One region of the Luteipulveratus halotolerans genome, then DNA from elsewhere that is predicted to be linked to it. Evidence: predicted binding sites of a transcription regulator. Region 1 holds the regulator's gene; the other holds the start of a gene.
What was found. Region 1 encodes HrcA, which represses chaperone genes, less so after heat shock. Its sites were predicted from a motif close to TTNGCACTCGNNNNNNNCGAGTGCNAA; they were not measured.
Positions count from the first base shown of each region.

Region 2: VV01_RS22385 (FmdB family zinc ribbon protein) is a predicted target of HrcA. The motif match lies at 2,644-2,670, and genes of this name have one in related genera.

Region 1 covers NZ_LAIR01000002.1:2,047,977-2,063,538, forward strand. The annotation lists gene VV01_RS10360 (ArsR/SmtB family transcription factor) at 1-388, shown strand, start outside; gene VV01_RS10365 (16S rRNA (uracil(1498)-N(3))-methyltransferase) at 371-1,111, opposite strand; gene dnaJ (molecular chaperone DnaJ) at 1,127-2,254, opposite strand; gene hrcA (heat-inducible transcriptional repressor HrcA) at 2,251-3,276, opposite strand; gene VV01_RS10380 (DUF3097 domain-containing protein) at 3,394-4,275, shown strand; gene VV01_RS10385 (hypothetical protein) at 4,279-4,542, opposite strand; gene VV01_RS10390 (NlpC/P60 family protein) at 4,771-5,799, opposite strand; gene VV01_RS10395 (DUF4870 domain-containing protein) at 5,991-6,392, shown strand; gene hemW (radical SAM family heme chaperone HemW) at 6,393-7,628, opposite strand; gene VV01_RS10405 (DUF4232 domain-containing protein) at 7,668-8,303, shown strand; gene VV01_RS10410 (YeiH family protein) at 8,304-9,323, opposite strand; gene VV01_RS10415 (LysR family transcriptional regulator) at 9,396-10,286, shown strand; gene VV01_RS10420 (TMEM165/GDT1 family protein) at 10,318-10,896, opposite strand; gene VV01_RS10425 (hotdog fold domain-containing protein) at 11,119-11,589, opposite strand; gene VV01_RS10430 (GNAT family N-acetyltransferase) at 11,633-12,814, shown strand; gene trmB (tRNA (guanosine(46)-N7)-methyltransferase TrmB) at 12,831-13,538, opposite strand; gene lepA (translation elongation factor 4) at 13,614-15,461, opposite strand.
Region 2 covers NZ_LAIR01000002.1:2,849,991-2,865,552, forward strand. The annotation lists gene galU (UTP--glucose-1-phosphate uridylyltransferase GalU) at 1-361, opposite strand, end outside; gene VV01_RS14270 (5-formyltetrahydrofolate cyclo-ligase) at 437-1,015, shown strand; gene VV01_RS14275 (potassium/proton antiporter) at 1,047-2,588, shown strand; gene VV01_RS22385 (FmdB family zinc ribbon protein) at 2,705-3,037, shown strand; gene VV01_RS14285 (S-methyl-5'-thioadenosine phosphorylase) at 3,127-3,960, shown strand; gene VV01_RS14290 (SAF domain-containing protein) at 3,960-4,652, shown strand; gene mscL (large conductance mechanosensitive channel protein MscL) at 4,826-5,209, shown strand; gene VV01_RS14300 (hypothetical protein) at 5,369-5,584, opposite strand; gene VV01_RS14305 (AAA domain-containing protein) at 5,577-9,983, opposite strand; gene VV01_RS14310 (substrate-binding domain-containing protein) at 10,026-11,684, opposite strand; gene VV01_RS14315 (AI-2E family transporter) at 11,771-12,985, shown strand; gene VV01_RS14320 (DUF2505 domain-containing protein) at 13,097-13,594, shown strand; gene VV01_RS14325 (TfoX/Sxy family protein) at 13,648-13,983, shown strand; gene VV01_RS14330 (sensor histidine kinase) at 13,973-15,097, opposite strand; gene VV01_RS14335 (response regulator transcription factor) at 15,084-15,562, opposite strand, start outside.

The DNA of each region.
Region 1 (15,562 bases):
CACGACCCATCTCATCGATCGCCAGGTCCTCGTACGCACCGACGGCGGCGACGGCGTACGCCGGTCGCACAGCGACGACCTCTCGGCACCGTCCGTCGTCGCGCCGTTCGAGGTCGGGCCCCACGCCGCCGAGGAGCTCGCGCGTTGGGGCGTGAATCTTGTTGCGCTGCAGCATGATCGCGAGAGATCACGACCGATGCTGAGGTTCTGCACCGACGTGACCGAGCAGCGCTATCACCTGGCAGGTGCGCTCGGCGCGGCGCTCCTGCACAGCCTGCGCGATCAAGGCTGGGTGACCAGTGGACCGCGCCCGCGCGAGCTGTCGGTCACCGAGGCGGGCGAGGCGGCACTCGGTCGACTGCTCGACGGGTCACCAGCGCAGCCGTGATGCCAGCACCGCGAGTGCTGCTGGGCCGGCACTCGACGAACGCAGCACGGTCGGGCCCAGGCGTACGGCCACTCCCCCGGCGGCTGTCAGTGCCTCGAGCTCGTCCGGTGTGATGCCGCCCTCCGGGCCGACGACGACCAGGACCTCACCGTCGGTGGGCAGGTCGAGCGAGCCGATCGGGTCGACTGCCTCCTCGTGCAGCACGAGCGTGAGCGCGCTGGCACCGGCACGGGACACGAGGGCGTCACGCGAGACCAGCGGAGCGACGACCGGCACCACCGGCCGCCGTGACTGCTTGGCCGCCGCGCGCACCACGCTCTCCCACTTGCGGTGCGCCTTGGCGCCACGCTCACCCTTCCACTGCACGATGCTGCGCCCGGCCTGCCAGGGCACGACCTCGTCGACGCCGAGCTCGGTGGCCGCCTCGATCGCCTGGTCGTCGCGGTCGCCCTTGGCGAGTGCCTGCACGAGGACCAGGCGTGGCTGCAGTGGCTCCACGGCGTGGACCGTCTCGAGCGTGAGCGTCAGCTCGTCCTTGGCGGTGGCCGTGACGACCGCCTCGGCCAACGCCCCCGACCCGTCGGCCAGCAGCACCTGCTCGCCGACGCCGATGCGGCGTACGGTCGCGGCGTGCCGGCCCTCGGGGCCGTCGAGGACCACCTGAGCACCCGCAGCGCGCTGGTCGAGCGCGCCGGCGTCGACGTAGAACAGGGGCGCCGTCATCGCAGACCTGAGGGGCTACTTGCCCGCGAACGCGTCACGCAGCCGACCGAGCAGCCCGTGGTTGACCGGCTGGAACTTCGCCTCGGCCCGTTCCTCGCCGCGCTCCTTGGCCAGCTGGCGCAGGAGGTCCTGCTGCTGGGCGTCGAGCTTGGTGGGTGTGCGCACGTTGGCGTGCACCATCAGGTCGCCGCGCACGGTCGAGCGCAGGTGGGTGACGCCGAGTCCCTTGAGCGTGATGACGTCGCCCGCCTGGGTGCCGGGCTTGATGTCGACGTCGCGCGGCCCGTCGAGGGTGTCGAGCTGGAGCGTCGTGCCGAGCGCGGCTGCCGTCATCGGCAGCTCGACCGAGCAGTGCAGGTCATCGCCCTGACGCTGGAACATCGGGTGCTTCTTGACGCGCACCTCGACGTAGAGGTCGCCCGCCGGACCACCGGCCGGGCCGACCTCGCCCTCACCGGTGAGCTGGATGCGGGTGCCGCTGTCGACACCGGCCGGCACCTTGATCGTCATCGTGCGACGGTCGCGCACGCGGCCCTCGCCCGAGCACTCGAAGCACGGGTCGGTGATGACCTCGCCGAACCCGCGGCAGTTGGAGCACGGGCGCGTCGTCATGACCTGGCCGAGGAAGGACTTCTGGATCTGCTGCACCTGACCGCTGCCCTGGCAGACGTCGCAGGTGCGGGTGCCGGTGCCGGGACGCGCGCCGTTGCCGGAGCAGGTCGGGCACAGCACCGCGGTGTCGAAGACCAGGTCGGCGTTGCCGCCGAAGACCGCGGTGCTCAGGTCGATCTCGAGAGGCAGGAGGGCGTCCTGGCCGCGCTGCTGACGCGAGCGCGGGCCGCGGGCCGCGCCACCGGCCTGACCGCCGAAGAAGGCGTCCATGATGTCGCTGAACGAGAAGCCCTGCCCGTAGCCCGCCGCACCGGCCTGGCCGTAGGGGTCGGCGCCCACGTCGAAGGCCTGACGCTTCTCGGCGTCGCCGAGGACGTCGTACGCCTGCGAGATCTTCTTGAACTCCTCGGCGGCCTCGTCGCCGGGGTTGACGTCAGGGTGGAGCTTGCGCGCCAGCTTGCGGTAGGCGCGCTTGATCTCCTCCTGGCTCGCATCGCGGGCGACACCGAGGGTGGCGTAGTAGTCGTTCACTGATCGAGGATCTCCGAGACGTAACGTGCGACGGCGCGGACGGCCGCCATGGTCGAGGGGTAGTCCATGCGCGTCGGGCCGAGCACCCCGAGCCCGGCCACCGCACCGGTGCCGTAGCTCGTGGTCACCATGGACGTGCTGTGCAGGCCTTCGTAGGGGTTCTCCGCGCCGATGCGCACCGCGACGGCGTCCGCCGCGTCAACGTTCACTGTGGAGAGCAAACGCAGCAGGACGACGTGTTGTTCCAGTGCGTCGAGCACCGGGGCGAGATGGACGACATCACCGCCGGTGCGCGCGAGGTTGGCGGTGCCGGCGAGCACGAGGCGTTCTTCGCGCTGCTCGGCCATCGCGTCGGTGAGCACCTGGACGACGGCGCGCACCGTGGCGCGGTCGTCCTCGGCGAACTCCTCGGCGAGGCCGTCCAGGCCGTGTGCGGCCTCGGAGAGCAGGCGGCCCGACGACTCGGCGTTGAGGCGCGTACGCAGGTCGGCGACGAGGGTCTCACCCTCCGAGGTCAGCAGGTCCTCGGAGACCTCGAGGACGCGCTGCTCGACCCGACCGCTCGAGACGATCAGGACGACCATCAGCCGGTGGCTGGTGAGCGGCACGAGCTCGATGTGACGCACCGACGACCGCGACAGCGAGGGGTACTGCATCACCGCGACCTGCTGGGTGATGGAGGCGAGCAGCTTGGCGGTGCGGTCGACGACGTCGTCGAGGTCGACCGAGTGCTCCAGGAACTCACGGATCGCGGCCTTCTCGCCGCGGCTGAGCGGCTTGACCTGGCTGAGGCGGTCGACGAAGAGCCGGTAGCCGGCATCGGTCGGCACGCGTCCGGCCGACGTGTGCGGTGCGGAGATCAGGCCTTCGTCCTCCAGGACCGCCATGTCGTTGCGGACCGTCGCCGCGCTCACACCCAGCTGGTGACGCTCGAGCAGCGCCTTCGAGCCGACCGGCTCGGAGGTGGAGACGTAGTCCTGGACGATCGCTCGCAGGATCTGCAACCGGCGTTCCTCGGACATGCTCACCTCCTGGTCTCGTGCTTGGCACTCCTGTGGCCCGAGTGCCAAGTCTACGTGCTGGTACGCGCGGCGCGTGTCGGGCGCATGCCGGCCGCGTGGTCCACCTAACCTCACCGGGTGAGCTTCGACCGATACGGCAGCGACGTCCTCAGCACCGACTGGAAGGCCCCGCGGCGCGGCCGGTCCACGCCCATGGAAGCAGTCCGCGACCTGGTCGTCGAGGAGGTCCAGACCGGGTGGTGTGGCGCAGTCGTCGGCGTCGAGAAGGCCGGCGGCATGCAGGTCGTCCACCTCGAGGATCGCCGCGGCAGGGTCAAGGCGTTTCCGCTGGGCCCGGGGTTCCTGGTCGACGGCAAGCCGGTCGAGCTCACCGCACCCACCTCGGCGTCCACGAAGCAGGCGCTGTCCGACGCCCGAGCCGCAGCGTCGCGTACGGCGTCGGGCTCGGTCGCCGTCAAGGACGCCCCCGCACGTGTCGCATCGGGGTCGCGGATCTTCGTCGAGGGCCGGCACGACGCCGAGCTCGTCGAGAAGGTCTGGGGTGCCGACCTGCGAGTAGAGGGTGTGGTGGTCGAGATGCTCGACGGCGTCGACGACCTCGCGGGCGTGATCCGCGACTTCGCGCCGTCGCGCGACCGACGGATGGGTGTGCTGGTCGACCATCTCGTGCCGGGCGCCAAGGAGACCCGCATCGTCGAGGAGGCCCGCAAGGCCGCCTCACCCGATCACGTGCTGATCCTCGGCCACCCCTACATCGACGTGTGGCAGTCCGTCCGGCCGGAGCGCCTCGGCTGGCAGCAGTGGCCGACGATCCCGCGCGGTCAGTCGTGGAAGCACGGCATCCTCGCCGAGCTGGGCTGGCCGCACGCCTCGCAGGCGGACGTCGCACGGGGCTGGAAGCAGATCCTCGGCACCGTCCGGACCTACGCCGACCTCGAGCCCGCACTCCTGGGCCGGGTCGAGGAGCTCATCGACTTCGTGACCGAGCCGGTCGGCTGAGACTCAGCCGTCGGCCTCGACGCGGCGCAGCACCGGGCCGTCCTGCTCTCCGGGCACCGCGGGCACGTCGCGGACGAACCGCGCGGTCGCGTCCGCACCGGCGCGTACGACGTCGTACCCCCGGCCACCGGCTCCCTGAGGCGCCCACTGCACGAGCCTGATGTTGTCGACCGCGAAGCGGCGGGCCGTCTGGCCGTCACGGGGTGGCTCCTGCCGCACGAACACCTGCACCGCTCGCGCATCAGCCGGTGCCGTCGTGTCGAGCACGACACGACGGCAGGCGACCACGTCGTCGTCACTCGCCGGCCCACGCAGCAGCTCCAGGCCACGCCCCGGCCGACCTGCGTCGTCGCAGCGGGACTCGTTGGTCGTCCGCGCGTACGCGCCGAGGTGCCACAGCCCGCCCTACGTGTCGTCGCCGGTCTGGTCCCGCTTGCGACGTTAACGGAATGGTCAAGGGCAGACCGATAATTCGGCAGTGACTCCCGCCACGCGCTAGAGCCGTCGGGCCGACCGCCAGCCGCGGGCGTACAGACCCTTGCCGTCGAGGACCGACAGGCCGCCGACATCACCCATCGTGGGCCCGTCGACCTTCTTGCGGCTGGAGATGAACCGGTGCCTGCCGTCGCTGTCGAGCCCCAGGAAGAGGCCCACGTGGTCGATGCCGTCCTCGCCGTCCGTGACGAAGAACACCAGGTCACCCGGCAGCAGCAGGTCACGCTCGTGGTCACCGGGGCGCTCGCCCTTGAGCCGGAACAGCTGTCGGCCCGGACCGTGCTCGGCCATCGCGTAGGCGCGTCGAGGCAGGCCCGGCCCTTCCTTGTTGCCGCTCAGCAGCGGCAGGCCGAGCCGGTAGCCGAGGACGAGCCGCAGGTAGCCCGAGCAGTCGGCCGCACCGAGCCGGCGGCGCTCGTACTTCTTGGTCTCGCCGTCGGCGAACGTCCAGTCACGCCCGAGGTAGTCGTAGAAGTCCGACGCCTCCAGCCGCGACTCGCTGTCCTCGCCGAGGGGTCCGTACGACGCGTCGCCGGCGTAGCGCACACCGCGTGAGTCGACGCGTTCGGGCGCACCCACGACGTACTGGAAGCAGACGTCGATCACGTCGAGCGGTGGGTGGTTGTGCGTCTGCACCAGCCACGGCCGCCAGGTCGCGGCGACGGCGTGGTCGGCCGCCCAAGGGGCGGGCAGCAGGTGGACGCGCGAGTCAGACAGCACGGTGGCGGCGGTCGTCTCCGCCTCGGCGAGCGTGCGGCGGGGGCCGCGCACGGTCACCGTGCGCGCCTGGTCGGTGCAGGTGGCGACCAGGTGGCCGTCGCCGTCACGAAAGCGGGTCAGGCCGGCCCGGTCGTCACGCTCGACCCTCAGCTCGTCGGCCGTGATCGGCCGGTAGGTGGAAGGCGGTGGCCCGTTCGGCCCGTCGGGCCAGGTCGCCCAGAGCACACCGCCGGTCACCGCCGTGACGCCGACTACGCCGGCCCCCAGGAGCACGCTGCGGCGCGGGACGTGCTGGTCGGCGAGCGACATGGATCTCCTCGTCGGCGGACAGAACCCCTGCCGCGGAGTCTAGGCAGACCGCCCGGACGTCCTGGGCGACGGCACGCCGTCAGGGTCGGCTCTGAGGCCACCCTGGACCTGCTCGCATCGACCCCGGACTCGGGACTGCTGCGACCTCGGACGCTGTTCACTGGACAGAGGTCCGAACTCAGGAGGCACTCATGAGCTGTCCCACACCCCAGCCGTACGGCGGCCAGCAGCCCGTCATGTCGAACGACGACCGCACCGGAGCCATGCTGGCGCACCTGTCCGCCCCGGTCGCGGCGGTCCTCAGCGCCGGCTGGCTGAGCATGGTCGGCCCGCTGATCGTGTGGTTCGTCTACAAGGACAAGAGCCCGGCCGCCCGCCACGCCGCTGCGGGCGCGTTCAACTTCAACCTGTCGTTCTGGGTCCTCTACCTGATCAGCTGGATCCTGATCTTCACCGTCATCGGCGCGGTCATCGGCATCCCACTGCTGATCGTGATCTTCTGCGTCGCCGCCTGGTGCCACATCAAGGGCGCGGTCCGTGCGTCACGGGGCGAGTCGTACGAGTACCCCTGGCAGCTCAGGGTGCTCGCCTGATCAGTAGCCGAGCAGCCGGCGTACGACGGTGTCGGCCAGCAGCCGTCCGCGCAGCGTGAGCACTGCTCTCGCGTCGCGGACGGCGCTGCGCCCGTCGAGGAGGCCGTCGGCGACGAGGCCCGCGACCGCGCGGCGCCCGTCGTCGTGCAGCACGTCGAGAGGCAGCCCCTCGACGAGGCGGACGCCCAGCAGCACCCGCTCGTCGTGGCGCTGCTCGTCGGTCAGCACCTCGCGGGCCGCCGCCGGCGACTCACCCGACGCGATCCGACCGGCAAAAGCGTTGGGGTGCTTGACGTTCCACCACCGGACGCCGCTCACATGGCTGTGTGCGCCCGGGCCGACGCCCCACCAGTCGCCGTCGGCCCAGTAGCACTCGTTGTGACGGCACCGAGCAGCCGGCGTACGAGCCCAGTTGCTGACCTCGTACCACCCGAATCCGGCCGCGGACAGCAGCTCGTCGGCGAGCTCGTACTTGTCCGCCTCGTCGTCGTCATCGGGCATCGTGACCTGGCCGCGTCGCACCTGAGCGGCGAGCTTGGTGCCGTCCTCGACGACGAGCGCGTAGGCGCTGATGTGGTCGGGCTCCAAGGCGATCGCGGACTCGAGACTGGTGCGCCAGTCGTCGAGGGACTCCCCCGGCGTGCCGTAGATCAGGTCGACGCTCACCTGCAGCCCCGCAGCCCGTGCGGCCTCGACCGCGAGCCGCACATTGGACGGATCGTGAGTGCGCTCAAGGGTTTTCAGCACGTGCGGGACGGCCGACTGCATGCCGACGCTGACCCGGGTGAAACCTCCGTCGGCGAGGACCTGCAACGACTCGGGCGTGACGGAGTCCGGGTTGGCCTCGGTGGTCACCTCGGCGTCCGGCGCCAGACCGAACGTGTCGCGGATGCCCGCCAGCAGCTTGACCAGGTCGTGTGCCGCGAGGAGCGTCGGCGTGCCGCCTCCGACGAACACCGTGTCGACCTGGGGCGCCCGCTCACCGAGCACCCGACCGGCGAGCGTCAGCTCGCCCAGCGCGGCGTCGGCGTACGACGACACGCTCGCCCCCGGCATGCCGAGCTCGGTGAGCGTGTAGGTGTTGAAGTCGCAGTAGCCGCAGCGCACCGTGCAGAACGGCACGTGCACGTAGATCCCGAACGGCCCGCGGCCAAGACCGGCGAGCGCGGTCGACGGCAGGGATCCGTCGGCGGGGGCGGGTTCTCCGTCGGGCAGGGCACTGGGCACGGGCTCCATTGTCCGCCTCGCCACCGCGCGTAGGGCAGGGTGTCCCACGTGACTCGTCTCAGGGGGCCACGGCGCGCAGTCGTGGGAGTGTCCGTCGTCGTGCTCGCGCTGACCGGCTGTGGGTCGAAGGTGGCGGGGTCGACGACCTCGTCGACCCCGCCACCGCCCGCGGCCGCGCCCGCCAAGCCTGCGCCCGCGCCCACCTGGATGCCGACCGATGCGAGGACGCCGGTCGCCGGCGGGCCGTGCCAGCCCTCTCAGCTGCGGCTGGTCGTGGGCGGCGCCGATGCGGCGATGGGCTACCGGGAGCTCGCGGTCGTCGCGACCAACGTCGGCCGGCTCCCCTGCGTGCTGAAGGGTCACGCGCGCTTCGTGATGTTCGGCGAGGACGGCGACGTCATCACCGGCAAGCGCGCCCGCACCGTCCCGATGATGGACGACGACCTTGCACGCCCCGAGCGCCATCGCCTCGCGCCGGGGCAGTCGTCGAGAGTGATCCTGGCCTGGCGAGGCGAGAGCGCCGCCGCAGGAATCCCCCAGGTCACGTCCTTCCGAGTGGTGGTGACCGAGGGCAGTGCGCCCGCGCCGGTCTCGCCAGGCAGAGACACCGACGGCCTGGCCATCGACATCGTGCGCGGCAGTCCGTACGCCGTGAGCGGCTGGCGCGACGCCACGCAGCCCTGATCAGCGGCCGACGACGACGACGCCGGCGAGCGCCACGCCGAGCACGGCCGCTGTCGTGACCGAGGCGACCGCGATGACGCGCCACCCGGCACGGCGCAGTGCTCCGGCCGACACGCCGCAGCCGAGCGCGAACATCGCCGTCGCGAGCAGCGCCGTCTGCACCTGAGCGGCGCCGTCGAGCACGGCCTGCGAGGGCTCGAGGACCGTGCGCACGACGGCGAGCGCGAGGAAGCCGAGCACGAACAGCGGCACGAGCGGCGTACGCCGACCGTCGGTCTGCGTACCCGGTCGACGTCGCTGCCACACGCCGATCAGCGCCATGACGGGCGCGAGCATCAGGACGCGGGCGAGCTTGGCGACGACCGCAACGGCGAGCGCGCTGCCTCCGATCGCTCCGCCTGCAGCCACCACCTGCGCGACCTCATGGATCGACAGCCCGGCCCACAGCCCGGCAGCACGGTCGTCGAGCCCGAGGGCGTGCGCTCCGAGCGGTACGAGCACGATCATCGCGGTGCCGAAGACCACCACCAGCGAGACCGCCGTTGCGACCTCCTCGTCCTCGGCGTCGACCACACCGTCGGTCGCGGCCACGGCCGCCGCGCCGCAGATCGAGAACCCGCAGGCGAGCAGAACCGCCTGGGTGTGGCTCAGCCCGAGTCGGGTACCCACACCGACGCCGACCGCGATGCCGACCACCACCACCGCCACGACGGCGACGAGCGTCATCGGCCCGAGACCCAGCACGTCCGAGAGCGACAGCTGGATCCCGAGCAGCACCACGCCGGCCCGCAGCAGCGTCCGCGAGCTGAGGGCGACCCCCGGTGCCACCCGGGCCGGGACGCCCGTCACGTGCGCGAGCAGGGCACCGAGGACGATCGCGACGAACAGCGGGCTGACCACCGGCAGCAGGGCGTGCACCGCGATCGACACCGCGGCCCCGGCCACGCACACGGCGAGCCCGGGCAGGATCTCGCCGTACGCCCGATGGGTCACTGGCGCGGGGCTCACGGTGCTGGTCATGCCGTCCAGGCTCTCCGCGATGTGGCCGCACCAGTAGTCCCCGCGCTGCCATGCGGGGCATATCCTGCGCACATGTCGAGCTGGCCGGACCTCGTCGCCCTCGAGCTGCTGGTCGCGGTCGCCGACCAGGGCAGCCTCAGCGCCGGGGCACGTGCGGCCGGCGTCGCCCAGCCCAACGCCTCACGCTCGATCGCACGGCTCGAACGTCAGCTCGGCCTGCCGCTGCTCGTCCGCTCGACGCGCGGCTCGACCATGACCACCCAGGGCCTGCTGGTGGTCGAGTGGGCCAGGCCCCTGCTGCAGGCCGCGACCACGCTCGCCGAAGGTGCTCGTACTCTGCGCGCGGCCGACGGCGGGTCGCTCACGGTCGCGGCCAGCCAGACCGTCGCCGAGCACCTGCTCCCCCGTTGGCTCAGTGCGCTGCGCGCCGCCCGTCCCGAGGTGACGGTCGCGGCGCACGTCCACAACAGCGCGGGCGTCGTGGCCGACGTGCGCGAGGGTCGTGCTGACCTCGGGTTCGTCGAGGCGCCGGCAGCGCCTCGCGGCACCCACAGCGTGGTGGTCACCGGTGACGAGCTGGTCCTGGTCGTCGATCCCGCCCACCCGTGGGCCGGTCGCCGTACGCGCGTGCTGCCCGCCGAGCTCGCCGGCACGCCCCTCGTCACTCGCGAACCGGGGTCCGGGACGCGCGTCGCGCTCGAGGAGGCGCTGGCGCCCGAGCTGATGGCACGGCCCGCCCTCGAGCTGCCGAGCAACGCCGCCGTGCGCGTCAGCGCCGCCGCCGGCAGCGGGCCCGCCGTGCTCAGTCGGCTGGCGGTCGCCGACGCGGTGGCGGCGGGGTCGCTCGTCGTCGTCGAGGTCGCCACGTCGATCGACCTGCGGCGACCGCTGCGCGCGGTCTGGACCGGGCCGAGACAGCTGTCCAGCCCGGCCGCGGACCTCGTGCGAATCGCCGGTCGCTGAGGCTGGGACGCGAGCCCGTCTCAACCCTCGATCAGCGGGCGCCCAGCCCGTCGATGATCAGCAGCAGACCGAAGATCGCGAACAGCGCGGCGGCGCCGTACTTGATCGCCTTCTCGGGCAGGTGCTTGCCGAGCAGCGCTCCGACACCGATGGCGAGCGCGTCGGCGGCGACCATGCCGACGGTGCTGCCGATCCAGGTGCCGAACCAGCCCTCACGCGTCGCGAGCGTGATGGTCGCGAGCATGGTCTTGTCGCCGAGCTCGGCGAGGAAGAAGGCCGTGCCGACGGCGAGGATCGCCGCGCCGGTGCTGCGGCGAGCCTTGTCGGCCTCCTCCTCGGTGAGCTCGTCACCGCGCAGGGTCCACAGCGCGAAGATCAGGAAGGCGATGCCCGCGACCAGAGTGATGACCCACTGGTTGTCGGTGAAGCGGTCACCCACGAACCGCCCGATCCCGACCGAGGCCAGGTGGACGACCGCTGTGGCGACCGTGATGCCGATGAGGACCTGGCGCACGTTGTAGCGCGCTGCGAAGGTCATGGCCATGAGCTGGCTCTTGTCGCCGAGCTCGGCGACGAAGATCACTGCTGTGCTCAGCAGGAAGGCGTACATGCTCACTCCTCGGCGCACCTGGGCCGAGGGAGCCGCAGGAGACGACCTCTCGACCAGGAACGCCCGTCGTAGGGGTCGTTGAACCGGTCGAAAGTCTCGTCCGCCGCTGTGCGGCCTGCCGTGCCGGACCCGGAGGTCAGTGTGTCGACACGACTGTTGGGGACTACTCCCTTTCAGCGGCAGACTTTACGGGACGCGGCCGACCGGACGCCAGCCGGCTCCTCAGCGCGACGGCTTGGCGCTCACCCACACCGGGATGATGCCGCGGACGACCTCGGTGCCGTCGGCCATCACCGCGGTGCAGCGCACGTCGACCTGGAACGGCGGCTCCTTGGCCCAGTCGGCGGCGTCGGTCTCGGCGATGCAGCGCACGTCGCCCGGCGTCTTGGCGACGTAGTCGAGCTGGATGCCCTTGGGCAGCCAGCGCATACCCTTCGGGGTGGTCGCCTCGCACAGCAGGCCCATCGCAGCCTCCATACCGTTGGCGACGGCGATCGCGTGCACGGTGCCGATGTGGTTCTGGACCGCCCGACGCTTGCGGATCTGGACGACGCCACGGTTGGGCGCCATCTCGATGATCTGCGGGCGCACGGTGGCGAAGTACGGCGCCTTGAGCATGAAGGCCAGACCGAAGGCCTGCTTGCCCAGCGGCTTGTCGACGAGCTTGCGGTACGCGTCATAGGTCGAAGTCACGCACGCGATGTTACCCGCCAGTACGGTCCGTAGGGTCATCATCGTGAACCCGTACGAGACGCGACTCGCCGTGGCCGACGAGGCCGAAGCCCTCGCCCGACTCAGCAGCGAGAGCTTCGGGTACCCCAGGGCCGACGGCACGCCGCGACCGCCTGACGCTGCCGGACGACGCACCTGGGTGACCACCCATCACGGACGCGTCGTCGCCGCCGTGGTCGACCGGCCGTACGAGTCGTGGTTCTGGGGCTCCCGGGTGCGCACCAGTGGCATCGCGAGCGTCAAGGTCGCGCTGGAGCATCGCGGAAACGGTTTGCTGTCAACGCTTTTCGAACGCGCCCTGACCACGGCGGCCCACGACGGCGCGGCGATCAGCACGCTGTTCCCGACTGCGCCCGGCATCTACAGGCGGTTCGGGTACGAGCTGATCGGCAGCTACGACGAGGTGACTCTCCCGACAGCCGACCTCACGGCCGTACGCACCTGCGGCGGTTCTATACGCCGTGCCGAGGCTCGCGACATGCGGGCCGTGCGCGATCTCTACGCGCGCTGGGCGGCGGCGCACAACGGGCCGCTGACCCGTGACGGCGCGAGCTTTCCCGCCACGGACGAGGAGGTGATGGACGAGTACGCCGGCGTCACCCTCGCGCTCGACGACGAGGGCACCCCGACGGGTTACGCGATGTGGTCACGCACCGGTGGTTACCACGCCGACGGCGTCCTGGAGGTCGACGACCTGGTCGCGGTCACCGAGCAGGGTCTTCGCCGGCTGCTGCACGCGCTCGGCACCTGCGCAACGGTTGCGCCGGCCACGGTCATCTGTACCTCGTCACCCGACCTCACCGAGCTCGTCGTGCCCAGCCATCCGTGGCGGGTCAAGCGGGCCAACCCCTACGGTCTCGCCGTGCTCGACGTCGCGCAGGCTCTCACCGACCGCACCTACCCGACCTGGCTCGACCTCGACGTGACCTTCTCGGTGAGCGGCCTGCCCGTTGCGGGGCAGGACGGTGCGTATCACCTGCGCGTAGCGGACGGCCACGCGTCGGTCGACCAGGTCGCCAGCGCCGAGCTCGCTTACACCGCAAGGGGTTTGGCGCTTCGGTACGCCGGCACGCACTCGTCCTCCGACCTGCGACGTGCCGGCCTGCTCACCGGGTCCACCGATGACGACGACCGCTGGGACGCGGCGTTCGGCGGGCGCCGCGTGCACATCCGCGACTACTTCTGAGCGGACGTCCGGGCGGTCAGGCTCGGTGGACCTCGAGATCACGCACCACGCGCTCGACCTTGAGGCCCTTGCCCTCGAAGCGGGTCTCGACGCGACCTTCGAAACGCGGTGCGAACCCGCCGTGGGCTCCGCGCGGGTCGTGCTCCTCGTCGCCCTCGGCAGCGAGCCGGCCGGCGTACGGGTTGGTCAGGCCGGAGCAGCCCTCGACGACGTCGCGCATCTGCCAGGCGTAGTCGGCCCAGTCGGTGGCCAGGCGCCAGATCCCTTGGGGCACCAGCAGACTCGCGATCGTGTCAGCGAACGACGGCTGCACGAGCCGGCGCTTGTGGTGCTTGCTCTTGGGCCACGGGTCGGGGAAGAAGGTCCAGACCTCCGAGAGCGACGAGGTGTCGAAGAGCATCGGCATCGCCTGCGCGGCGTCGACCTCGATCAGCCGGATGTTGCGTACGCCGGCGTGGCGCGCCTTGGCAATGGTCTGCGCGATGCCGGGTCGCCACACCTCGAGCGCGATGAAGTCGCGCTCGGGTGTCTGCTGCGCCGCGTGCACGACGGCGTCGCCCGCGCCTGAGCCGATCTCGACCACGAGCGGTGCCTCACGACCGAAGACGGACGCCGGGTCGAGACGGGCCTGCGCTGTGACCGTCGTCCCCTCGCCCACCCGGTCGACGTCGATGACGTAGTCGGCACCGTGCTCGGCGATGGCACGGTGATGACGCTCGGGCATCCGCCCTCCGCGTCGCGTGAACGAGCGAGTGCGTGCCAGGTGCTCCTCGGGAACGGCCGGATCGCGTTGCGACACTTACTTCTTGGCCTTCTCGGAGCCGCCACCGTCCTGGGACAGGGCGGCGATGAACGCCTCCTGCGGCACCTCGACGGAACCGACCATCTTCATCCGCTTCTTGCCTTCCTTCTGCTTCTCGAGCAGCTTGCGCTTACGGGAGATGTCACCGCCGTAGCACTTGGCGAGCACGTCCTTGCGGATCGCGCGGATGTTCTCACGGGCGATCACCCGCGCACCGATCGCCGCCTGGATCGGCACCTCGAACTGCTGGCGCGGGATGAGGTCCTTGAGCTTGGTCGCCATCAGCGTGCCGTACGCGTACGCCTTGTCCTTGTGGACGATCGAGCTGAACGCGTCGACCTTGTCGCCCTGCAGCAGGATGTCGACCTTGACCAGGTCGGCCGTCTGCTCGCCGTCGGGCTCGTAGTCGAGAGAGGCGTAGCCGCGGGTCCTGGACTTCAGCGCATCGAAGAAGTCGAAGACGATCTCGGCGAGCGGCAGCGTGTAGCGCAGCTCGACGCGGTCCTCGGACAGGTAGTCCATCCCGCGCAGCAAGCCGCGTCGGGACTGGCACAGCTCCATGATGGCGCCGACGAACTCACTGGGCGCGAGCAACGTGGCTCGTACGACCGGCTCGGTGATCGCCGCGATCTTGCCCTCGGGGAACTCACTCGGGTTGGTGACCGTACGCAGGGTGCCGTCGTCGAGCTCGACCTCGTAGACGACGTTGGGCAGCGTCGAGATCAGGTCGAGGTCGAACTCGCGCTCCAGCCGCTCACGCACGATCTCCAGGTGCAGCATGCCGAGGAAGCCCACCCGGAAGCCGAACCCCAGCGCAGCAGACGTCTCGGGCTCGTACACCAGCGCCGCGTCGTTGAGCTTCAGCTTGTCGAGCGCGTCACGCAGGATCGGGTAGTCCGAGCCGTCGATCGGGTACAGACCCGAGAACACCATCGGCTTGGGGTCGCGGTAGCCGCCGAGCGGGTCGTCCGCCGGCTTGGCGGCGTTGGTGACCGTGTCACCGACCCGGGACTGGCGGACGTCCTTGACGCCGGTGATCAGGTAGCCGACCTCGCCGACACCCAGGCCCTTGGCCGGCTTCGGCTCGGGTGAGATGACGCCGATCTCGAGCAGCTCGTGCGTCGCCTTGGTCGACATCATCGCGATCTTCTCGCGCGGGTTGAGCTGGCCGTCGACGACACGGACGTAGGTCACCACACCGCGGTAGGTGTCGTAGACGGAGTCGAAGATCATGGCCCGCGCGGGCTTGTCGGGGTCGCCCACCGGCGCGGGCAGCTGCAGGACGATCTGGTCGAGGAGCTCCTGGACTCCCTCACCGGTCTTGCCCGACACCTTCAGGACGTCACTCGGATCGCACCCGATCAGGCCGGCGAGCTCGGCGGCGTACTTGTCGGGCTGCGCCGCCGGCAGGTCGATCTTGTTGAGGACCGGGATGATCGTGAGGTCGTTCTCCATCGCCAGGTAGAGGTTGGCGAGGGTCTGCGCCTCGATGCCCTGAGCCGCGTCGACCAGCAGGATCGCGCCCTCGCACGCCGCCAGCGAGCGCGACACCTCGTAGGTGAAGTCGACGTGCCCGGGGGTGTCGATCATGTTGAGGCAGTAGGTCTGACTGTCGTCGGCCCACGGCATCCGGACGGCCTGCGACTTGATGGTGATGCCGCGCTCGCGCTCGATGTCCATGCGGTCGAGGTACTGAGCGCGCATCGCACGCTCCTCGACGACACCTGTGATCTGCAGCATGCGGTCTGCGAGCGTGGACTTGCCGTGATCGATGTGGGCGATGATGCAGAAGTTGCGGATCAGCTCCGGTGGCGTCGCTGCGGGCGGCAGCGGGGCGGGGGCCATCGGTGACAAGAGAAACCTCGGAAGGACGACGTGACTGGGATCGGCCCAGTCTCCCACGGACTGCACCGGTCGCCGTACGCCGCCAGTGGACGCGCCCTGTG
Region 2 (15,562 bases), 800 kb from region 1:
GCACGGCGTGACCGAGACCGCGGGGCTCGCCCTGGCGTACGAAGTGGACCTCGCCGAGGTTGGCCGACTTGTGCACCCGGCGCAGCCGCAGCTGGTCGCCCTTCTTCTCCAGCGCCTGCTCGAGCTCCCAGTGCCGGTCGAAGTGGTCCTCGAGCGCGGCCTTGTTGCGTCCCGTGATCGTGAGGACGTCGGTCAGGCCCGCCCGGACCGCCTCCTCGACGACGTACTGGATCGCCGGCTTGTCGACGACCGGCAGCATCTCCTTGGGGATCGCCTTGGTCGCGGGGAGGAATCGGGTGCCCAGGCCGGCCGCAGGGATGACGGCCTTGCGTACGGGTGCAGGTCGTGAGGTCGACGTCATGGCGGTCAGGGTACTTATCCCGACTCGCTCCGGAGGGTCGGCCGCGCCTGTGCGTCTCACGAGAGAATCGACACCATGTGGCGCACTCTTCCCGACACCAAGGCGCAGGCCCGTCGGGTCGTGCGCGCCGAGCGTCGGCACCGACGCGACACACCGTCGTACGCCGACCGCGCCGCCGACGCCGCGGCCCTCACCGACGCGGTGCTGGCCACGCTGGGTGAGGCGACCACCGTGGCGGCGTACGAGTCGCTCCCGACCGAGCCTCCGACCGAGACGTTGATCGCCCGGCTCACGGCCGCCGGCCATCGCGTGCTCCTGCCCGTCCTGCTGCCCGACAACGACCTCGACTGGCGCGCGGCAGGTTCCGACAGCACGCCGCTCGGCCGCGCCGCGATCGGCGAGGCCGGTCTCGTCGTCGTCCCGGCCCTCGCGATCGGACGCGACGGGATGCGGCTCGGCCAGGGCGGCGGGAGCTACGACCGGGCGCTCGCCCGCCGCACGCCCGGCACTCGCCTGATCGCCCTCGTGTACGACGACGAGCTGGCCGCCGGCGTCCCCACCGACCCGCACGACCAGGCCGTGGACGCCGTCGTGACACCGGGACACGGCCTCGTGGACCTCCCCAGCGGAGGGACACTCCGCCTGAGAGACTAGGCGCCACACCACGCCGAGAGGAGACCAGCTCATGCCTGCCCTGGCCCCCTCGAGTGCGCTGCTCACCGACCGGCTCAGCGGCTGGCTCCTGATCGGCGCGATCGTGCTGCTCGTGTCGGTCGCGGCGGTGCGCCTGGCCAACACGTGGGGTGTGCCGACGCTGCTGCTCTACCTCGCCATCGGCATCGCGCTCGGTGAGTCGGGGCTCGGCATCAAGTTCGACGACCCGGCGATCGCGCAGGTCCTCGGCTACAGCGCCCTCATCCTCATCCTCACCGAGGGCGGCCTCACCACGTCGTGGTCGGCGATCAGACCCTCGGTCGCACCGGCGGCCCTGCTCTCGACCCTCGGCGTCCTCGTCTCCGTGGTCGTGGTGGGCGTCTCGGTGCACTTCCTGCTCGGGCTGTCCTGGAACGTCTCGATGCTGCTCGGTGCGGTCGTCAGCTCCACCGACGTCGCGGCCGTGTTCTCGGTGCTGCGGGTGGTGCCGCTGCCGGCCCGGCTGCGCGGCATGCTCGAGGCCGAGTCCGGCTTCAACGACGCACCGGTCGTGCTGCTCGTGGTCGCCCTCGCCGAGCAGGCCGCGCCGTCCGGGCCCCACCACTCGTGGCTGTTCGTGTTCGGCGAGGCGGCGTTCGAGCTGATCGGCGGGGCCCTGATCGGCCTGGCCCTCGGCTACCTCCTCGGCCGGCTGCTGCGCACCAGCTCGCCCGGCTCGTCCGGCCTCTTCTCCATCGCCGTCGTCGGCGTCGCCGTGCTCGCGTACGCCGCCGCCGACGCCGTGCACACCAGCGGGTTCATCGCGACCTACGTCTGCGCACTCGTCCTCGGCAACCTGCACCTGCCCCACCGGGCGGCCGTCCGCGGGTTCGGTCAGGCGGTCGGCTGGCTCGCCCAGATCGGGCTGTTCGTCATGCTCGGCCTGCTCGCCTCGCCCGACCGACTGCTCGACCAGCTCGGCCCCGCGCTCGTGGTCGGTCTGGTGCTGCTCCTGCTCGCCCGGCCGTTGTCCGTGCTCGCGACCATGTCGTGGTTCCGGATGCCGCTGCGCGAGCAGGCGTTCCTGTCGTGGGCGGGCCTGCGTGGTGCCGTCCCGGTCGTGCTCGCGAGCGTGCCGTTCACGCTCGGCACCCCCGACACCGAGTGGATCCTCGACCTGGTGTTCGTCCTGGTCGTGATCTTCACGCTCGTGCAGGCGCCGACCCTGCCCTGGATCACCCGACGTCTCGGCATCGTCGAGTCCGCACCGACCCTCGACGTCGACATCGAGGCGACCCCGCTCGACCAGCTCGACGCCGACGTCGTCCAGGTGTCCGTCGGCGAGACCTCCCGGCTGCACGGCGTCGAGATCTTCGAGCTGCGCCTGCCGCCCGGAGCCAACGTCACCCTCGTGGTCCGTGACGGTGAGGGGTTCGTCCCCACCATGCGGACGGCACTGAGGCGCGGCGACTCGCTGCTCGTCGTCACGACCCAGAAGGTCCGTCGCCAGACGATCCGACGCATCCGCGACGTCTCACGCGAGGGCCGCCTCGCGGGCTGGCGGCCCTCCGTCGAGCGGCCCCCCGCGGGCTGACCGCGGACCGCCCCGAACGGCGATGGTGCGGAGCAAGTCTCCGGTCGTCGTACACTTGGCAGTCGAGCACGACGAGTGCCAACCCGATTCGCAGATCACGCAGAGGTCGACGACACATGCCTACGTACCCCTATGCCTGCACCGAGTGCGGTCACCAGTTCGAGGTGTTCCAGTCCTTCAGCGACGACGCCCTGACCGAGTGCCCGCAGTGCCAGGGCAAGCTCCGCAAGGTGTGGGGTTCGGTCGGCGTGGTGTTCAAGGGCTCCGGGTTCTACCGCAACGACAGCCGCGGTGACGGCAAGAGCTCCTCCTCCAGCACCACCGCGTCGAGCACCTCGTCCTCGACGACGTCCTCCACGAGCACGTCGTCCGCGAGCTCGTCCGACTCCGCGTCGTCCTCGTCGTCGACCAGCAGCTCCTCCTCGGGTACGACGTCCGGCGCGGCCTGACCGTCCACAGCCCAGGACCCCGTGACCGCGGGTCCACAGGCGGTGCGAGCGGCGTCGGAGGCGACACCGCCGCTGGCTAGCCTGCCCGCATGACCCAGACACCCCGCGCCGACATCGGTGTGATCGGCGGATCCGGTTTCTACTCCTTCCTCGACGGCGTCGAGCGGGTGCGCGTCGACACCCCGTTCGGGGAGCCGAGCGACGAGGTCGCCCTCGGCGAGCTCGACGGCCGACGTGTCGCGTTCCTCGCCCGTCACGGCCAGGGGCACCGCTTCCCACCGCATCGCGTCCCCTACCGCGCCAACCTCTGGGCGCTGCGCTCGCTCGGCGTGCGCCAGGTGCTCGCACCGTGTGCGGTCGGGTCCCTTCGCCCCGAGCTCGGCCCCGGCACGGTCGTCGTCCCTGACCAGGTCGTCGACCGCACCTGGGGGCGCGAGCACACGGTGTACGACCAGATCGGGCCGGTCGCGCACGTCGCGTTCGCCGACCCGTACTGCCCACGCGGGCGGGCCGCTGTGCTCGCCGCGTCGCAGGACCGTGCCGCGGGCGCAGCGACCGACGGCGGCACCCTGGTGGTCATCAACGGGCCCCGGTTCTCCACCCGCGCCGAGTCGCAGTGGCACCAGGCGGCGAGCTGGGACGTCGTCGGCATGACCGGCATGCCCGAGGCGTCGATCGCGCGCGAGCTCGCGATGTGCCTGACCTCGGTGTGCCTGGTCACCGACCACGACGCCGGTGTCGAGGCCGGCGAGCACGTGACGCACGACGAGGTCCTGCGCGTGTTCGCCGACAACATCGAAGGCCTCAAGACGCTCCTCCGCTCGACGATCGCGGCGCTGCCCGAGCCGGAGGCCGACGACACGGCGACGTGCTCGTGTCGTCGCGTGCTCGACGGGCTGCAGCTCCCGATCGAGCTGCCGTGATGCCGCTGGTCGCACGCGCCGCCCAGCGGCTGCTGCCGCAGACGTGGCAGGGACCGGGTCGCGAGGCTGCCTGGCGGCGTGCGCGCGCCCGACGTGTGGCCGCGGGCCTCGTCGCCGCGACGGCGGCCGTGTCGACAGTCGCTGCTGTCCGCCCGGCCGACGAGCCGACCCGCGCTGTCGTCGTGGCCGCCCATGATGTCGCGGCCGGCACGCGCCTCACGGCGGGCGACCTGCGTACGGTGCGCTGGCCCGTCTCGGTGCAGACGCCGACCTCGGCGACGGTCAACGGCCTGGTCGGCCGATCGGTGATCACTCCCCTGCGTTCGGGCGAACCGGTCACCGCGACCCGCCTGCGCGGCACCCGCACCCTGCCGCAGACGGCAGCAGGCGAGGTGGTGGTGAGCGTTCCGCTCGCAGATCCGACGCTCACCTCGACCGTGCGGGTCGGCGACACCGTCGATGCGTGGTCGGCGCAGACCGGCGCGCGAATCGGGTCGAGGCTGCGGGTCGTCGCCACGGTCACACCCAGCACACCCACTGCCGGACGGCTCGCCGCGAGCGCCGCGGCCGACGGGCCGGCCGCCGTGCTGCTCGCCGTGCCCCCGGCGGTGGCGAGTCGGTTCGCGCAGGCCCAGGCCGGCGCCCAGTCGCCCGGATCAGCGGTCCTTCTGGGATTCACGCCTGTCACATGAACACCAACGGCACCAGGGGTGACATCCGCAACGATCACCCGTGAACCGCTCGTACGCTCGGGAAATTGTTCAGCAGCGTGACGCGCGCGACCGAATCGGATAGTTCTCGCCGACTCGTCTCTCCGCTAGGTTGAGGGCCGCTTAGTTCCCCTCAGAGCAAAGGAATGCACGCCATGAAGGGCTTCAAGGACTTCATCATGCGAGGCAACATCGTTGACCTGGCTGTCGCCGTGGTCATCGGTACTGCTTTCGCCAAGGTGGTCGACACCTTCGTCAGCGCCATCATCCAGCCGCTGATCAACGCGATGGGCAGCGCCAAGAGCGCGGGTCTCGGGTTCCACATCAAGTCGGGCCAGGCCAACACGTTCATCAACTTCTCCACGATCATCAACGCGCTGATCGTCTTCCTGCTCACGGCGGCCGTCGTCTACTTCGTCATCGTGCTGCCGATGAACAAGCTCAACGAGCGTCGCAAGCGCGGCCAGGTCGAGGAGGTCGACCCGACCGAGCTCGAGCTGCTCGCCGAGATCCGCGACGAGCTGCGCGCGCGCCGCTGATCGCACAGCAGCCCACCGTTCTGGCGTAGCACCGGGACGAGCCGAGCGGGGCAGGACCTTCGAGGTCCTGCCCCGCTTCGCGTACCCGCTGAATCAGCCGCGTCTCGGCGTCCTCGCAGCTGAGCCGCCTTGCCGCTCAGGGGTTGTCGGGTCGAGGCGTCACTCCCAGTGCGGCGGACGCTGCTCCTGCCACCAGCGGTCGGCCGGGGTGGCTCCCGACGGCTCGTCCAGGTCGTCACGCGTCTGCTCGGGGCGACCACCGACCTGGTCGACGCCTCCTGTCGCTGCCCGTGTCGCGCGACGTGGACGGCGACGCGGTCGTCGGACGGGCGGCTCCGCGGCACCGTCGCCCTGATGCTCGGACTGGTCAGGCACCGCGTTCCTCATCGGAGGTGTCGCCGATGACCGGTCGTTCCTCGGTCGGGTCCTCGCTTGGCGCATCACGTTCGGGGGTCGACTCATCCGCCGGAGCGTCCGCGCCGGCGTCGCTCCAGTCGAGATCGAGCTCGGGCTCCACGGGTTCGCCGGACACCGCAGGTGCGGTTGGCTGCGCCTCCGCCTGGCCCACGGAGTCCGCGTCCCCAGCAGGCTCGGGCTCTGGCGCCGTCTCGGACTCTGCGCCCGTCTCCGGCTCGGCCTCAGGCTCCGCTTCCGCCTCCGACTCGACCTCGGGTTGCGAGGTCTCCTCAGGTGAGGGCTCGGACTCCGGCTCGCGCTCAGGCTCGGAGTCCGCCTGCGCCGCAGGCTCCGCTACGGCCTCGACGGGACGATCGGACGTGTCGACGACCACGGCCTTCTCGGGCTCGGCGTCGTCGGCGGCCGGCTCGGACGCGGGCGCGGCCTGCTCCTGCTGAGCGAGCACCGCTGCTGCGACGGCTTCCTGCGCCTTGTGCGCTGCGTCGTGAGTGTGGGCTGCGTCGTGAGCCAGACGGCGGCGCCGTTCGGCACGCTGCTGCGACGTCAGCCGCACGGTGTCGAGGATCCGGGCCACATCGCGTGCCGGGTCACGGAACACGTCGACCGACCAGACGCGTTCGTGCGCCCAGCCGAGCCGCCGCAGCTGCTCGGTACGCAACCGGTCACGCTCACGCACGCCCGCCGTGGCGGCGTACACCGGACCGTCGGTCTCGACGGCGACGAGGAGCTCGCCGGCGCGCATCGGGTCCTCGATGGCCAGGTCGAGCGGGTGCGCCGAGATGCCGTGACCGGTGTGGACGACGAGCCCCTTGTCGCGCAGCCGGCGTGCCAGGTCGGAGACCACCGGAGTGATCGGTCGCTGCGGCGGCTCCGGCACCAGCGGCCGGTCGAGGACGCTGCCGGTGGAGGCCGTACGACGGCGCCGTCCGCCGACGATGGTCGGCGCGGCTCCCTCACCGGGCTGGGGCGCACCGTCGTCGCCCGCCGTCCGGACCCGACGCTCGGCGCCACCGGAGGCGGCGTACAGCAGGAAGTCGCGCAGCATCTGCGCACCGCGCGCCCGCAACTTGTTGGTCACGAGCTCGTCGGCCGAGAACGACGACACCACCGTCATGCGGCGCCTCGCCCGCGTGATCGCGACGTTGAGACGTCGTTCGCCGCCCTCAAGGTTGATCGGCCCGAACGAGTGGGGCACGCTCCCGTCGGCCCGCCGCCCGTAGCCGATCGAGAGCACCACGGCGTCACGCTCGTCGCCCTGGACCCGGTCGAGCGGCTTGATGAAGAACGGCTCGTGCGCGCGACCGGTGAAGAAGCCCATCACGTCGTCGGCGTCGGCGAGCGCGCGGCGGAGTGCGTCCTCGACCCGCTGAGCGTGCTTGTGCCCCAACGTGATCACGCCGAGCGACTCCTGCGGGCGACGGCGCGCGTGGTCGAGGACGACCTCGACCACGCGGTCGACCTCACCGGTGGAGGTCTCACCGTCGCCGCGTGCGGTGACGACGTCGAGGCGTACGCCGCCGTCGCCCCCGACGCCCGGGAACGTCACGAGACCGCCGCGGTAGATCTGGGCGTTGGAGAAGGCGATGAGCCGCTCGTCGTGCGAGCGGTAGTGCCACGTGAGCTCGTGCGTCGGCAGCATCGTCGACAGCAGGTCGAGCACCGACACGACGCCCTCGGCCTGGAGGTCCTCCGGCGTGGTGTCCTCGTCGGGGTCGTCGGTGATGGAGAACGACGTCGGTGGCAGCTGACGCGGATCTCCAGCAACCACAACCTGATTGGCGCGCGAGATGGCCGATATCGCCTGGGCGGGCGGCACCTGCGAGGCCTCGTCGAAGATCACCACGTCGAACCACAGACCCGGAGGTACGACGGACGCCACCACGAGTGGTGACATCGCCCAGCAGGGCCGCACCGAGGTCATCAGCTCGGGCGCCTCGGTGAGCAGCTCACGCAACGACAGGTGGCCTCGCGTGCGGTCCGCCTCGACCCGCACCACGTCGGCCTGGTCGGGCAGGTCGGCGGCGACCCGGCGTACCTGCGCGTCGACCGCCGCCTGCACCCGCGCGACACCCGCGTCGATGTGGGCGCGGTCGTGGTCGGCGTACTCGAGCTCGATCTGCCTCAGCTGCGGGCCGTCGTGCGAGCCGTAGGTCGCATCGCGCTCGGACACCTCGGCGAGCACCGAGCTCCACCACACGAACGCGAACTCCTCGGGCACCCGCTCGGGGGCAAGGCCGCGTCGGGCGAAGTCGTCGATGACCTCACCCAGACCGTTGGCACGCAACCGGTCGAGACGCGACACGACCTGGGGTACGACGGCGAGCCGGTCACCGGCGTCGGCGAGCCGCAGCAGCCGGTCGTGCAGGTCGTCCAGGTCGGTCTGGTGCAGGTCGTGGCCCTCGGCGGTGCCCTCGAGTCGCGCCGCGAGCCAGTCGAGCTGTTCGCGCAGCCGCTCGTGGGCGCGCTGGACGTCGGGCACCTCGACCGGCGCAGCCGGGCGCGACGCCTGCCCGCCGCTGGCCGCGCGCCACTGGCGACGCTGCTCGGCGGCGCGCACGAGCACGCCGTGCAGGTCGGCCGGCGGGCGGCCCGGGCGCAGCAACGAACGGGCCTGCTGCCGCAGCCGACGACGTTCGAGCTGGCTGAGCGTGACGCCGTGCTCCTTGCGGTAGGCGCGCGAGCCGGTGGCCGCGACCAGGTCGTCGACCGGCGACTCGAACAGCTCGGCGCGGAACGTCTCGAGCGTGGCGAACACCCGGCTCATCAGCTCGAGCTGGTCGTCGGCCTCGATCATCGTGCGCGGCGGGGTCAGACCGACCGCGTCGGCGAGCGCGTCGAGGCGGTCACGGTGCTCCTGCATCCCGCGCGTGGCCAGGTGGACGACCAGGGCCTTGGTGCGCTGGGTCTGGTCCTCACCGACAACGCGTGCACCGAACCACGGGTCGGGCTCGCCCTGGGTCCAGGCGCCGAGGTCGGCGATGTCGGACAGCTCGCCGAGCAGCTCATCACGCCGCCGCGCGGTGATCGCGTGCAGTGCCGAACCCGTGAGCCGGACGTGGGAGCGCGGCGGGTGGGGCAAGGACGCCAGGCGCAGGATCTCGGTCTGCGCCTCGTCAGCCGTGACACCCCACGGGTGGCGTTCGTCGTGCATGCACCGGCGGTGGTCGATCAGCCTGTCGCGGCGGTCGACCAGCCGGGGGTCGACGGCCGGCGCGGGCGTGGGCTCGTCGGCGGCGACGCGGTCGAGCGTCTCGACGATCGACTGCGCGAGCGAGGCGCGGTGGGGGCGACCGTCGTGCGCGTCGAGCACGAGCTCGTCCAGGCCCCGGCGTTCGAGGCGTCCGACCACCGCGTCGATCGCGGCGCGCTTCTCGGCCACGAACAGCACCCGCTGACCGCGGGCGGACAAGGTGGCGACGAGGTTAGCGATGGTCTGGCTCTTGCCCGTGCCGGGCGGGCCCTTGACGACCAGGTGCGAGCCCGCGCAGACCGCGTCGATGACGGCCTGCTGCGAGGTGTCGGCGTCCAGGACCAGGCGCTCCTCGTCCAGGAGGCTCTCGCCGATGCGTGCGGGAGGTGTGGCCTGGACCGTCTCGATGGCCTCGGGGTCGCCCGCGAGCGCGGCGATGACGTCGTGGTCGGCCAGGTCGGCGCCCTGCGCGGTGAGGTCGGTGACCATCGGCAGCTTGGCGTAGGAGTAGGTGCCGAGCACCAGCGACGGGCGGATCCGGAACCCCGCGATGCCCTCCTCGGCGCAGACCGCGGTGAGGGCGGCGTACGCCGGTTGGGGGTCCCAGCCGCCGGTGGCGCCGTAGGCCAGCCCGGCGATCTTGCGCTCGTCCAGCGCCAGCCCCCGCTCGGACTCCAGGTAGGACAGCAGCACGGCGTTGACCTCGACCTGGTCACCGAGGGTGACGACGAGGTCGTCGCTGTCGCCGACGACCGGCCGCAAGGTCACCCGGCGCAGGAACACCGGCGCCTGAGGCACGCGGCTGTACGACGCCGGCACGTCCCAGGTCGCCATCCCGACCGCGAGGAACCCGGCCGAGATGCCGCGCTCCTGGGTGAGCTCGGCGGCCTTGGCACGGATGGCGCGCGCACGACGGATGGCCTCGGCGTACGCGGCGGGCTCACGGACCAGCTCCGACATCCGCACGGCATGACCGGCGAGCAGCTTGGCCACACCCGCGGGGTGCGCGGTGGTGATGTCGAGGCTGCCGCTCGGCAGGTCGCGGTGCCACAGCAGAGTGTTGCGCCCGCCGAGGTCGACCAGGTGCTTGCTCCAGGTCCGGACTGCAGAGGCGACCCGTGCCCGGCGACCGTCGACGGTCGCGCCCTGAGTCTGGTCTGCAGTCACCTCTCCGAGGTTAACGGCGACGACGTCTCACTCCGTGCAGGCTCACTCACGCCGCAGGAACGCGTCGACGAACACGTTGGTGATCTCGTCGGGCGTCTTGGTGACGTAGGACAGGCCGTCGGTGGCGGTGGCGATGTCCTTGAGCGCCTTGGGGTCGGACTTGTTGCCGATGCCGATCGTGACGATCTTGACGGGCTTCTTGGGGTCGTACTGGCCGCGCAGCTGGGTGAGCACCTGCTGCAGGTCGAGGCCACCGCCCGGGTCGTCATTGGCACCGTCGGTCATGACCACGACGGAGTTGACGTAGCGGGCGTCGTAGGTGTCGTGCACGTGCTTGTACGCGGCCGCGACGGTGTCGTAGAGGCCGGTGTCACCGTTGCGCTCGGCCAGCGAGTGACCGGTCTTGAGAGCGGCCTTCAGCTGGGCCTTGTGGGCTCGACCCTGCGGGGTGTCGTCGATGCTCTCGATCGAGGGGGCGAGCTCTTTGTAGTCCTTGCCCTTGCCGTCGAGGTCGGTCGAGAACGCCCAGCCGCCGATCGACGTCGTCGGAGGAAGCACGTCGAGCGCCTGGGTGCACATCTTGGTGAGCATGTCCACGCGGGACTGCCCGGGCTGGATCTCCTGCAGCATCGAGCCCGACACGTCGAGGACGACGAGAATCCGGGCGTCCTTGCCGAGGTTGGCCCACGCGCGCTGGGCGCCCTGGTTGTCGGCCGTGCTCGCCTTGGGGACGATCTTGACACCGGCCGGCACGGCGGAGGCGGTCGGCAGCTGAGCCCCGGGCACCCGGAAACCGGCCTCGGTCAGCGCCTTCTTGCCGTCGGCCGACACGAGCTGGTCGCGCAGGGCGTCGAGCGCGGCCTGCGGGGCCGGGTTGCCGCGTACGGGCGTGGTCCAGGTGTAGGTCAGCTGGGCGGCGCCCTCCTTGGGCACCAGCGGCGAGAGCTGGCCCTGCGGGTTGTTCTTGTTGTAGTCGGTGAGCTGCTGCTCGCTGACCGGGAAGAGGCGGGCGACGTCCTTGGACGACTTGGCCTTGGCGAACAGCGTCTCCTCGGTGCTGAGCGACCGGCTCAGACGGAGGTACGAGCGCAGCAGCTCGCGCTTGTTCTCCTGCTGCCCCGCACCGGACACCGCCTGGTTGGCCGCGACGACGGAGGTCAGCGTGGGCGTAGACTGGTCGGGGTTGATCATCGTCAACGGGTACTGGGTCTCCAGGATGCTCGCCCACGACTGCGGCTTGGACAGCCGCGGGTCGTCGCGCAGGCTCGCGGGCACGCCCACCACGACCGGGCTGGTCGCGAGCGTCTCGCCCGGCGTCAGCCAGCCCGACGAACCCAGCTGGGCGTTGACGTTGTCGGCCCAGATCGTGCTGTCGGGGATCCACACGTCCGGCACCGACGAGCTGGTCTCGATGGCCTTGGCGGTCTCGCCCGCTCCCTGGGCCGAGACGTCGTACGACGCGCACGCCGCACCCTCGGACTCGACGGTGTCGGCGGCCGCCACGACGGAGTTGTACATCTCGGGCGTGGTCACGACGCGTACGCTCGCGGGGGTCTTGCAGCTGCCGCCGTCGTCGCCCATGAAGGAGACGGCCTTGCTGACCCCGAAACCGCCCGCGACGAGGGCAAGTGCGGCTCCACCGGCGATCGCGGCACGGCGGCCGTTCGGCGGCGGCGCGGCTTCGGCGTTGTGCTTACCCATGAGGACGTAGGTTACCCGTGCGACAAGTTCTGTGAGGAATCCGTCACATTCCAAGAATTGGGCCCCCATCACCCGAGGAGACGCGCATGGCTCGCCGCCTTGACCCCGAGGGCACGCCGCCCCCACCCGCCGAAGGCACCCCGCTCGACCGAGGTGCGGTGATCGGCGACGGGCTGCGCTGGACCGCGAGCTGGGCGCTGCGCACGATCGTCGTGCTGTTCGCGCTCTACCTGCTGCAGAAGGCGCTCGCCCCGTTGTGGGTGGCGATCCTGCCGGTCATCCTCGCGCTCGTCATCTCGACGGTGCTGTGGCCGCCGACGCGCTGGCTGCGGGCCCACGGGTTCGCCCCCGCTCTGGCGGCGGCGTGCTCCATCCTCGGCTCGTTCGTGCTGTTCGGCGGCGTCATCGCCGCGATCGTCCCGTCGGTCGTCGATCAGTCCGAGGACCTGTCCAACAAGGCCATCGCCGGCGTCAACGAGCTGCGCGACTGGGTGCAGGGCGAGCCGCTCAACGTGCGCCCCGAGCAGATCGACGACGGCGTCACCGCGATCACCGACAAGCTGCGCGAGAGCGGCTCGCAGATCGCCGGCGGCGTGTTCAGCGGGGTCTCCACGGCCGGCAGCCTCATCGTGACGCTGGTCCTCGCGCTCATCCTCACGTTCTTCATGGTCAAGGACGGCCCGCGCTTCCTGCCCTGGCTGCGTCAGGTGTCCGGCGAGCGCGCGGGCGCCCACCTGACCGAGCTGCTCGTGCGCATGTGGAACACCCTCGGCGGCTTCATCCGCACCCAGGCCATCGTGTCGGCCGTCGACGCCGTGCTCATCGGCGGCGGTCTGCTGATCCTGCGCGTGCCGCTCGCGCTGCCGCTCGCGGTGCTGACCTTCCTCGGCGGGTTCATCCCGATCGTCGGTGCGACGGTCGCGGGCGCGCTCGCCGTGCTCGTCGCCCTCGTCACCAAGTCCTGGGTGACGGCGCTGATCGTCCTCGGCATCGTGATCGCCGTGCAGCAGCTCGAGGGCCACGTCCTGCAGCCGATGCTCCAGTCGCGCTCGATGAACCTGCACCCGGCCCTGGTCCTGCTCGGCATCGCGGTCGGCTCGCACGGCAACGGCGTGATCGGTGCCTTCCTCGCCGTCCCGACGGTCGCCCTGCTGTCGGTGCTGGTGCGCTACCTGGGCGAGCAGATCGACCTGCGTACCGGGGCCAAGCGCGCGTCCGACGTCACTCCTGCCACCGCACACGGCGCGCTCGCCGCCCAGGCGGGTGAGGCGGCGGGGCCAGGGCGTACGCCGACCGGCTGAGTCGTCGTACACCTGAGGCGACGCCCGGGCGAGGCGGCGCGAACCTCACGGGATGAGACGGGTCTGGGTGATCTGGTTCACATCGGGGTTACCGCGGCGTAGGTTGCGCCCATGCAGATCACTCACTCGTGGACCGTGACGACGGACCCCGACCAGGCGTACGCCGACACGACGCAGGTCGAGTTCCAGAACGACAAGTGCGAGGAGGCCGGCGCGCTCAGGTACGAGTGCGAGGTGACCGAGCAGGACGGTGGCCACGTCGTCACCGTCAAGCGCCTGATGCCCTCCGGCGACGTGCCCGACCTGGTCAAGAAGATCGTCGGCGACAAGGTCGACATCGTCGAGGTCGTGACCTGGGGCGCCCGTGAGGCGGACGGCTCGCGCCAGGGCGTCCTCGACGTGGCGTTCAAGGGCCAGCCGATCTCGCTCAAGGGCACGACGCGCATCGAGCCCGACGGCACGGGTTCGAAGGTCACCGTCGACGCCGACCTCAGGGCCAAGATCCCGGTCGTCGGCGGCAAGATCGAGAAGATGAGCGGCCCCGAGGTGCTCAAGTCGCTCCAGGCGGAGGAGACCACCTCCTACGCCTGGGCCGAGCGCAGCAGCTGACCGGCCGAGTCTGCCGCCTTCCGCCTGTCGGTGGGAGGCGGCAGACTCGCGTCATGGCGTACGACGAGGGGCTGGCCCAGCGCATCCGTGACCTGGTCGTCGACGACCTCGACGTCACCGAGAAGCGCATGTTCGGCGGCCTGGCGTTCCTGGTCAACGGGCACATGTCGGTGGCGGTCAGCGGTTCGGGCGGGCTGATGTCGCGGGCCGAACCCGAGGACGCCGAGCGGCTCGTGCTCGAAGCCGGCGTCGAGCCGTTCGAGATGCGGGGCAAGGCGCTGCGCGGGTGGCTGCGGGTGTCGGAGTCGCGGCTGGAGTCCGATGACGACCTGCGCGCGTGGGTCGAGCGCGGCCTCGACGTCGCACGGTCGTTGCCGGTCAAGCCCTAGGCAGCTCGACCACGACCTGCAGGCCGCCCTCGGGCCGCGGCGTCAGCGTCAGGGTGCCGTCGTGCGCGCGCGTGATGCTGTCGACGATGGCGAGGCCGAGCCCGACGCCCGGGTGTCGGTCGCGGGTGCGCTCGGCGCCGCGCTGGAACGGCTCGGTGAGGGTCGCGACCGTGGCCGGGTCGAGATGCTCGCCCGAGCTCTCGACGCTCAGGGCGACCGTGGTGGCCTCAGCACGCACCACCACGCGCACGCTCCCGCGCTCGGGCAGGTTGTGCACGATCGCGTTGTGCACGAGGTTGGTCGTGAGCTGCAGCAGGAGCGCGCCGGACCCCTCGGTGGGTGCGGGCTCGCCCGTCGTCTCGATGCGTACGCCGTGCCGCTCGGCCAGGGGCAGCAACGTCTCGGTCGCCTCTTCGGCCAGCAGTGAGAGGTCGACCGGCTCGCGCGCGAACGTCCTCTGGTCGGCGCGGCTGAGTAGCAGCAACGCCTGGGTGAGGTCGATGGCACGGGCGTTGACCGCGTCGAGGTGGCGCAGCAGCTCGTCGGTGTCACGGTCGGGGTCCTCGCGTGCGACCTCGAGCATCGTCTGCGTGATCGCGAGCGGGGTCCGCAGCTCGTGCGAGGCGTTGGCGGCGAAACGCCTCTGCTCCTCGACGTGCGCCTCGAGGCGGGCGAGCATGGTGTCGAACGCATCCGCCAGCTCACGGAACTCGTCGCTGTGCCCCTCCAGGCGGATGCGGTGCGAGAGCGTCCCGGTCGCTGCGACCCGGGTGGCGTCGGTGATGCGGTTCAACGGCGCGAGCATCCGTCCGGCGAGCACCCACCCGCCGACCAGGCCGAGCAGCAGCAGCGCGGCGAGGGCCCACGCGGCCTTCGGCGCGAACGCCCGCCACAGGTCGGAGCGGCCGGCGACGAACTGGCCCGGCCCGCCGGGCGCCCCACCGGTGCCGGGCCGGGACCGGGTCGGCACCACGGTCGCCTGATCGGGCACGTACCTCAGCAGGAACACCCACACGACCGCGAGCAGCAGCGCCCCCGCGACCATGACCAGGGCCGCGTAGCTCAGGGTGAGCCGCAGCCGGACGCTCGGCCCGGGCGGTCTAGCCACGGCCATCACTCGTGTCGATGCCGGTGTCGATGCGATAGCCGACGCCGGGCACGGTGGCGATGACCCAGGGCTCGCCGAGTCGTTTGCGCAGGGCCGACACGGTGATGCGTACGGCGTTGGTGAACGGGTCGGCGTTCTCGTCCCAGGCACGTTCGAGCAGGTCCTCGGCGCTCACGACACCGCCCTCGGCCTCGACGAGCACCTCCAGCACGGCGAACTGCTTGCGGGTCAGCGCGACGTAGCGCCCGTCGCGGAACACCTCGCGACGGAACGGGTCCAGCCGCAGCCCGGCGATCTCGTACACCGGCGGTCTGCTGCGCGTACGCCGACGGTCCAGCGCCCGCAGTCGCATCACCAGCTCGCGCAGCTCGAACGGTTTGGTGAGGTAGTCGTCGGCGCCGAGCTCGAAACCGGACGCCTTGTCGTCGAGGCGGTCGGCCGCGGTCAGCATCAGGATGGGCGTGCCGCTGC